2 regions of the Streptomyces diastaticus subsp. diastaticus genome follow, and region 1 is predicted to be linked to the other one. Evidence: riboswitches for the same ligand, from Rfam matches in the RefSeq annotation. Region 1 holds a riboswitch; the other holds the start of a gene.
What was found. A riboswitch is a leader RNA that binds a small molecule or an ion and turns the genes downstream of it on or off. The one in region 1 is predicted to bind cobalamin.

Region 1 (4,204 bases):
CGTCAAGCTCTCGGACGGCGCACTCGCCCTGACCATCGGCGACATCGCGGGCCACGACGTGGACGCGGCCACCACCATGGGGCGCGTCAACAGCATGTTGCGCGCCCTCGCCTACGACAGCGGCCCGGCCGTCAGCCCCGCCCTCACCCTGGACCGCCTCGACCGGGTCGTGCAGGCGCTCGACAGTCCGTCGATGATCACGGCGGTCCACGCGATCCTGCGCCGGGAGACGGAGCACCTCTGGCGCGTCACCCTGTCCAACGCCGGCCACCCCCCGCCCCTGCTGATCCCCGCCGGGCAGCCGGCCCGGTACCTGCACAACCCGGCGGGCGCGGACCCGCCGCTCTGCGTCGCCGACGGCCTTCCCCGCTCCGACCAGGAGACGGAGCTGCGGGAGGGCGACGTCATGGTGTTCTACACCGACGGGCTGGTGGAGACCCCGGGCACCGACATCGGTCACAACCTCCGGCGCCTGCGCGAACGGACCGACGAACTGGCCGGCCGGGGGGCCTCCCTGCCCGCCCTGGTCCGCGGACTGCTGCCGCCGGTGCAGAATCGCCTGGACGACATCGCCGTCATCGCGCTGCAAGCACGGGCGGACCGGTGACGCCCGCACCGCGCACATGGCCGGTGGCCGGTGCGGACAGACAGGAGAAGACGACTTCCCTTGAGTGAAAGAGACGCCGCATGAACGCCCCGCAGCCACGCCCGAGCGGTCTCGCGACCTCACGAGCCCACTCCGCCCGCGTCTACGACTACATCCTGGGCGGCAAGGACCACTACCCGCCGGACGTCGAGGCGGGGGACGCGATGTGCCGTCACTGGCCCGCCCTCCCCGTCCACATGCTGGAGAACCGGCGCTTCATGCACCGCGCGGCCCGCCACCTCGCCGAGGACCACGGCATACGCCAGTTCCTCGACGTCGGGACCGGCCTGCCGACCTCTCCCAACCTGCACGAGGTGGTGCAGGAGGTCGCCCCCGAGTCGCACGTCGTCTACGTCGACAACGACCCCATCGTCCTGGCCCACGCCCGCGCGCTGCTGCGCAGCGCACCCGAGGGCGCCACCGCCTACGTGGACGCCGACATGCACGACCCCGACGCGATCCTGGGCAGCCCCGAGTTCCGCGAACTCATCGACCTGGACCGGCCGGTCGGCCTGCTGGTCATCGGCATCCTGCACTTCATCCTGCCCCCGGACGACCGGCGCCTGATCCAGCGGCTGCTGGACCCGCTGCCCTCCGGCAGCTACCTGGCGATGACCATCGGCACCGCCGACTTCGCCCCCGAGGAGGTCAACCGGGTCGCCCAGGAGTACCGGCAGCAGGGCATGCCCATGGAACTCCGCGACCTCGCCACCGCCACCTCGTTCTTCGACGGCATGGACCTGCTGGAACCAGGAGTCACCCAGGTCCACGAGTGGCGCCCCGGGCCCGAGCAGGAAGGCATCGAGGGCCGCGACATCGCCATGTACGGGGCGGTCGCCAGGAAGCGCTGACACCGTCCCGCCGTCGGGGCGGCCGCCCGGCTCAGCCGCCCGGCGCCCGCCCCGACACCGCCGAAGTCAGCCGGGCCGCCGCCCGCGCCAGGGCGTCCCGCACGCCGTCGGTGCCGTGCGGGGCGTAGTGGCGCCGCCAGGTGGTGGAGAGGGCGGCGACCGGATGGCCGTGGTGGTCGAAGACGGCCGCGCCGAGGGAGCGCAGCCCCTCCGAGACCAGCTCGGTCTCCTCGGACCAGCCGCGCCGCCGGTCGGCGGCGAGCAGGCCGAGGAGCTCGGCGAGCGAGCGCGGACCCCGGCCGGTGCGGGTGATCAGGTCCCCGGGGCGCGGATACAGGGCGCGGACCTGCGCCTCGGGGAGGTGGGCGAGGATCGCCCGGCCGCTGGCGGTCAGGTGCGCGGGCAGCCGGACGCCGATGTCGGTGACGAGGGCGGTGTCGGCCGCGCGTCCGCGCGGCGGGCGTTCCTTCAGCAGGTAGACGGTCTCGGCGCCGTAGACCACCCCGAGGTGCACGGTCTGCCCGAGCCGTCCCGCGAGCCGCCGCACCACCGGCTGGGCCAGCCGCTCCAGCGGCTCGTGCCGCAGGTAGGCCGACCCGATCTCGAACGCCGCCACCCCGAGCCCGTACGCCCGCTCCCCGGGCAGGTAGGTCACGAACCCGCGCTCCGCCAGCACCGTGAGGATGTGGTACGCCGACGACCTCGGCATCCCCAGTTCCCGTGCGAGCGTGGCCGCCCGCACCGGCCCGGTCCGCCCGGCGAGGTGCAGCAGGATGTCGAGTGCGCGCCCCACGGCGGGGGAGGTGCTGGACGTGGGCGCGGGGGAGCCGGGGTGGGGCGGCAACGGGGCCTCCGGGGCTGGACGGTCGGGGACCAGCATGGCCGCCGCCGGGCCGGAGCGCACGGAGGGTCCGGGCGGCGGCCCCCCGTCCCGCCCTCCCCGGTGTGAGCACCGTCTCCCCGGCTCGCCCCGGAACCTCCGCCCCCCGCGTGACAGAATCGCGGCGTTCACCCAGGCGGCGGAGGACAGGAAGCCGGTGCGAATCCGGCGCGGTCCCGCCACGGTGACCAGGCCCGGCGCGGCGACGCGCGCGGGCCCGGGAGTCCGACACTGACCCGCCGCCTTTCGCACTACCAGGGGACGCGGTCATCCCCCGGAGAGGCACGGTCATGTCCGGACCCCGTCGCGCCCCGCGCGCGCTCGCCGCCACGGCGGCCCTCCTCCTCCCGCTCACCGCCTGCGGCGCCGCCGACGGCGGCCGGACCGGGGCGAAGGGCGGCCAGGACGCCCAAGGCGGCGAGGGCTTCCCGTACACCGTCACCAACTGCGGGGTGAAGACCACCTTCGAGAAGGCGCCCGAGCGGGCCGTGACGATGAATCAGCACGTCACCGAGGTCATGCTCGCCCTCGGCTTGGAGGACCGGATGGCGGGCACCGCCTTCCTGGACGACGAGATCCTCCCCGAGTACCGCGCGGCCTACGACCGGATCGAGGTCGTCGCCGACGCGTACCCCTCCTACGAGAAGCTGATCGCCGCCTCACCCGACTTCGTCTACGGCGGCTACGCCAGCGCCTTCGACAAGGGCGCGGGGCGCGAGCGCGCCGCCCTGGCCGAGGACGGTGTCCCCACCCGCCTCAACGTCGAGGGCTGCACCGACGGACCCGTGGGCGTCAAGGAGCTGCGCAAGGAACTGCGCGAGGTGGCCCGGACGTTCGGCGTGCCCCAGCGCGCCGAGAAGCTGATAGCCGAGCAGGAGGAGCAGCTCGCGGCCACCGCCGAACGCCTCAAGGGCGCCGAGAAGCCCGCCGTCTTCGTCTTCGACAGCGGCGACAGCTCGGCCTTCACGGCCGGCGGCCACGGCATCGGCAACGACCTCATCAGCCGGGCCGGCGGCCGCAACGTCTTCGCCGACCTCGACAAGTCCTTCGGCGACGTCTCCTGGGAGAAGGTCGTCGAGCGCAAGCCCGAGGTCGTCGTCATCTACGACTACGGCGGCACCCCCGTCGCCGCCAAGAAGAAGCAGCTCCTGAACGACCCGGCGCTCAAGGACGTGCCCGCGATCAAGAACGAGCGGTTCGCCGTCCTGCCGCTCTCCTCCGCCGTACTCGGCCCGCGCGTCCCCGACGCCGTGGACGAGCTGGCGGACCAGCTCCACCCCGACCGCGCCGCCGAGTAGGGGGCCGTGGTGACCGCCCCCGCGGGCACCCCGGCGGCGGCCGAGCCCCGCCGCCGGGCCCTGTCGTACCCCGCCGTCCTCGCCCTGCTCGCCGGTCTGCTGCTGGCCGCCGGCCTCGCCGGGCTCGCCCTCGGCTCCGTCCGCGTCCCGCCCGGCGAGGTGCTGGCCGCGCTCACCGGGAGCGAGCCGACGCCGCTCGCGCCGGTCATCCGGAACGTGCGGCTGCCGCGCGTGCTGCTCGCCGTCGTCGTCGGCGCGGGCCTCGCCGTCGCCGGTACGGTCCTCCAGGCGCTGGTCCGCAACCCGCTGGCCGACCCGTTCCTGCTCGGCGCCTCCTCGGGGGCCTCCACGGGGGCGGTACTGGTCATCGTCGCGGGTATCGGCACCGGACTGCTCGGCACCGTCGCCCTGCCCGTCGCCGCCTTCGCCGGCTCGATGGGCGCGCTGGTCGCCGTCTACGCGATGGCCCGGCGCGGCGGCACCATGACGACCGGCCGGCTGATCCTCGCCGGGGTCGCGGTGCAGTACA
Region 2 (4,204 bases), on a different contig from region 1:
CGTCATCATCTTCGGCGCGGTCCTCGCCCTCGGACTCGCCTGCGCGGTGGTGTACGCCCTGGCCGAGCGGGACGTGGTCCGGGTCGACGGGCAGGTGCAGGGCATCCTGTCGATCCTGGTGATCGGTGCCGCCACCGACTACGCGCTGCTGCTCACCGCCCGGTTCCGGGAGGAACTGAGCCTGCACGGCGACCGGTTCACCGCGATGCGGCTGGCCTGGCGGCAGTCGTTCGGACCGATCACCGCCAGCGCCGCCACCGTCGCGCTCGGCCTGCTGGCACTTCTCCTCAGCGACCTCACCAACAACCGGGCCCTCGGACCCGTCGGGGCCATCGGCATCGTCTGCTCGGTCCTCAGCGCGCTCACCTTCCTGCCCGCCGCTCTGGTCCTGCTCGGCCGGGCCGCCTACTGGCCGGCCCGGCCCAAGGTCACCGGCACCGGTGGCAGCCACCGTCTGTGGCAGCGGGTCGCCGACCGGGTCGACAGGACGCCGCGCAAGGTCTGGGCGATCACCCTGGCCGCCCTCGTGGCGTGCGCGGCCTTCGCCCCGACGCTGAGCAGCCGGGGCGTCCCGCTCGACGAGATCTTCGTCAACGACGCACCGTCGGTCTCCGCCCAGGAGACGCTGAGCCGTCACTTCCCGGGCGGCGCCGGCAACCCGGCCGTCGTCATCGCCGACGCCGGCCGGGTGGACGAGGTGGTCGCGGCCGCCGAGAAGACCGAGGGCGTCGCCTCGGTCGCCCCGGTCACCGAGTCGGGACGGCCCGGCGGCGGCGAACCGCGCGTCGTGGACGGCCGGGTGCGGATCGACGCCACCCTCCAGGACGGCGCGGACAGCGACGCCGCCAAGGAGACCGTGGCCCGGCTGCGGACCGCCGTACACGCGGTGGACGGCGCCGACGCGGTGGTCGGCGGCTACACCGCGCAGCAGTACGACACCCAGCGCACCGCCGAGGCCGACCGGAACCTGATCATGCCGGTGGTGCTGGCCATCATCCTCGTCATCCTGATCGCGCTGCTCCGCTCGCTGGTGACGCCGCTGCTGCTGGTGCTCACCGTGGCACTGAACTTCGCCGCCACCCTCGGCATCGCCTCGCTGGTCTTCACCCACGTCTTCGGCTTCACCGGGACGGACGCCTCCGTCCCGCTCTACGGATTCGTCTTCCTGGTCGCCCTCGGCGTCGACTACAACATCTTCCTGATGTCCCGGGTCCGCGAGGAGACCGCGCTGCACGGCACCCGCGAGGGCGTACGGCGGGGCCTGACCACCACCGGCGGAGTCATCACCTCGGCCGGTGTGGTCCTGGCGGCCACCTTCGCGGCCCTCGGGGTGATCCCGCTGGCCTTCCTCGTCCAGATCGCCTTCATCGTCGCCTTCGGCGTGCTGCTCGACACCCTGGTCGTGCGCTCCCTGCTGGTCCCCGCCCTGGTCCGCGACATCGGCCCCGCCTCCTGGTGGCCGGGCGCGCTCAGCCGCCGGGCCGAGCCGGCGCGGGACGCCACCGAGGACGACCGCACCCCGGCATGACCGCAGGCCGTACGGGCACGGCGGGCCTCCCCCCACCCCAGGGACCGGGAGGCCCGCCGTGCTAGCTTTCGCACGCCAGTCGTACCCGCGCATCTCGATGCGAACGGGTCAGGGAATCCGGTGCGAACCCGGAACTGACGCGCAGCGGTGAGGGCGACGGGCGGCGCAGTACGCCACTGGGGCATCCCCCGGGAAGGCGCGCCGTCCGCACGACCCCGAGTCCGAAGACCTGCTGGCCCTCCGCCCCTTCGGGCGGGGTTCCTGTACGCCAGGCTTCGCGACCGAGCCTCGACACGAAAGCCGTACCCCCGTGCTTGTTGCGCCCTTCCGCCGGATCTCCCTCGCCGCCTCCTGCACCGCCCTCGGCCTGCTGCTCACCGCCTGCGGGGGCCAGGGCTCCGAACCCGCCGCCGAGGCGAAGGAGGCCGGGGCGGCCACGCTGGAGAACTGCGGCCGCACCGTGACCGTCGAGCAGCCGCCGCGGCGAGCCGTCTCGCTCAACCAGGACTCCACCGAGATCCTGCTCTCGCTCGGTCTCGCCGACCGGATGGCGGGCACCGCTACCTGGACCGACCCGGTCCTGCCGCACCTGGCGAAGGACAACGCCAAGGTCAAGCGGCTCGCCGACAACAACCCCTCGTTCGAGAAGGTCCTCGACGAGGAACCGGACTTCGTCACCGCCTCCTTCGAGTCGACCCTCGGCAAGGGCGGCGTCGCCACCCGCGAGGCGTTCGAGGACCTCGGTGTGGGCACCTACGTCTCGCCCGCCGACTGCGCCAAGACCAACTCCGGTGACGGGGACGGCGCGCGGACCGATCCGCTCTCCCTGGCCGACATCCACGGCGAGGTCACCGACCTGGCGAAGGTCTTCGGCGTCGAGGAACGTGGTGAGAAGCTCGTCGCCGACCTCGGCCGGCGGGCCCGGAAGGCCACTGACGGGCTGAGCACCAGGAAGGCTCCCGAGGACGAACGGCCCACCCTCCTCTACTGGTTCGCCAACGCCGAGGCGCCGTACATGGGCGGCTGCTGCGGTGCGCCCGGCATCATCACCGAGGCCGTCGGCGGGAAGAACGTCTTCGACGACACCAAGGACGAGTGGCCGCAGATCAACTGGGAGACCGTCGCCGACCGCGACCCCGACGTGCTGGTCATCGGCGACCTCACCCGCAAGTCGCAGACGGCGGAGAGCGCCGCCAGGAAGATCGCCTTCCTGGAGTCCCACCCGGCCACTCGCACCATGACGGCGGTGAAGAGGAAGCGGTACGTACAGGTGAGCGGGGCGGCGCTGAACCCCTCGATCCGCACCGTCGACGGCATCGAGGAAGTCGCCGCCAAGCTGCGTGAGTTCGGGCTGGCGAAGTGACCGTCACCGCCGCGCGCCCCGGCACGGGGCCCGGGCGGGCGCGGCGGCCGGGGGCGTGGACGCTCGGTCTGTCGGCTCTCGTCCTGCTGCTGGCCTCCGTCTCGGTCGCCATCACCATCGGTCCCGCCCGCGTCTCCGTCCCCGACGTGTGGGCCGTCGTCGCCTCCCGCCTCGGCGGCCGGGAGAGCGGGCTGACGCCCATCCGTGAGGGCATCGTCTGGGAACTGCGCTTGCCGCGTACCGTGCTGGCCGCCGTCTGCGGGGCCGGGCTCGCGCTCTGCGGCGTGGTCATGCAGTCGCTGCTGCGCAACCCGCTGGCCGACCCGTTCGTCCTCGGCGTCTCCTCCGGCGCCTCCACCGGCGCGGTCGCCGTGGTCGTCCTCGGGCTCGGCGGCGGCGCGCTGTCGGTCTCCACCGGCGCCTTCGTCGGCGCCCTCGTCTCCTTCGGTCTCGTGCTGCTGCTCAGCCACAGCCTCGGCGGCACCACCGACCGGGTGGTGCTCTCCGGAGTGGCGGGTATGCAGCTCTTCTCCGCGCTCACCTCGTTCGTCGTGATGTTCGCCGCCGACGCCGAACAGACCCGGGGCATCCTCTTCTGGCTGCTCGGCAGCCTCTCCGGCGCCACCTGGACCGACGTCTGGGCCTGCCTGGCCGTGCTGGCGGCGGCGCTGGTGGTGTGCGGGGCACGGGCCAACCAGCTCGACGCCTTCGCCTTCGGAACGGAGAGCGCCGCCTCCCTCGGCGTCCCGGTGGCGCGGACCCGGCTGGTCCTGCTGACCGTCACCGCGCTGCTCACCGCCGCGCTGGTCAGCGCCGCCGGAGCGATCGGTTTCGTCGGGCTGGTGCTGCCGCACGCCGCCCGCGCCCTGACCGGCACCCTGCACGGGCGGCTGCTGCCGGTGGCGGCGCTGAGCGGCGCCGTCTTCCTGGTCTGGGTGGACACCCTGGCCAGGACCGTGCTGGCGCCGCAGGAGATCCCGGTCGGCGTGGTCACCTCGCTGATCGGCGTGCCCGCCTTCGTCCTCATCATGTACCGCACCCGGAGGCCCGCGTGACCGGCCGTGCCACCTGCCCGGCCGGCCGGCCGGCGCTCCGCGCGGAACGGGTCTCGCGGTCGGCGGGCGGGCGGCTCATCCTGGACGGCGTCACGCTCCAGGCGCGCGCCGCAAGCACGGTCGGGCTCATCGGGCCCAACGGCTCCGGCAAGTCGACCCTGCTGCGGCTGCTGGCAGGGCTGCTGGCGCCGTCCGCCGGCACCGTCACCGTGGACGGCTCCACCCCGGCCGAACTGGGCCGCCGCGAGACGGCCCGGC

Region 2: linked by a shared signal. The riboswitch ahead of Sdia_RS22240 (ABC transporter substrate-binding protein) and the one ahead of Sdia_RS06555 (ABC transporter substrate-binding protein) in region 1 are both predicted to bind cobalamin.

The regions. Positions count from the first base shown of each region.
Region 1 is NZ_BLLN01000002.1:1,081,750-1,085,953, forward strand. It holds gene Sdia_RS06540 (SpoIIE family protein phosphatase) at 1-607, shown strand, start outside; gene Sdia_RS06545 (SAM-dependent methyltransferase) at 688-1,497, shown strand; gene Sdia_RS06550 (IclR family transcriptional regulator) at 1,529-2,290, opposite strand; cobalamin riboswitch at 2,486-2,632, shown strand; gene Sdia_RS06555 (ABC transporter substrate-binding protein) at 2,668-3,675, shown strand; gene Sdia_RS06560 (FecCD family ABC transporter permease) at 3,682-4,204, shown strand, end outside.
Region 2 is NZ_BLLN01000005.1:1,073,792-1,077,995, forward strand. It holds gene Sdia_RS22235 (MMPL family transporter) at 1-1,528, shown strand, start outside; cobalamin riboswitch at 1,588-1,779, shown strand; gene Sdia_RS22240 (ABC transporter substrate-binding protein) at 1,839-2,891, shown strand; gene Sdia_RS22245 (FecCD family ABC transporter permease) at 2,888-3,946, shown strand; gene Sdia_RS22250 (ABC transporter ATP-binding protein) at 3,943-4,204, shown strand, end outside.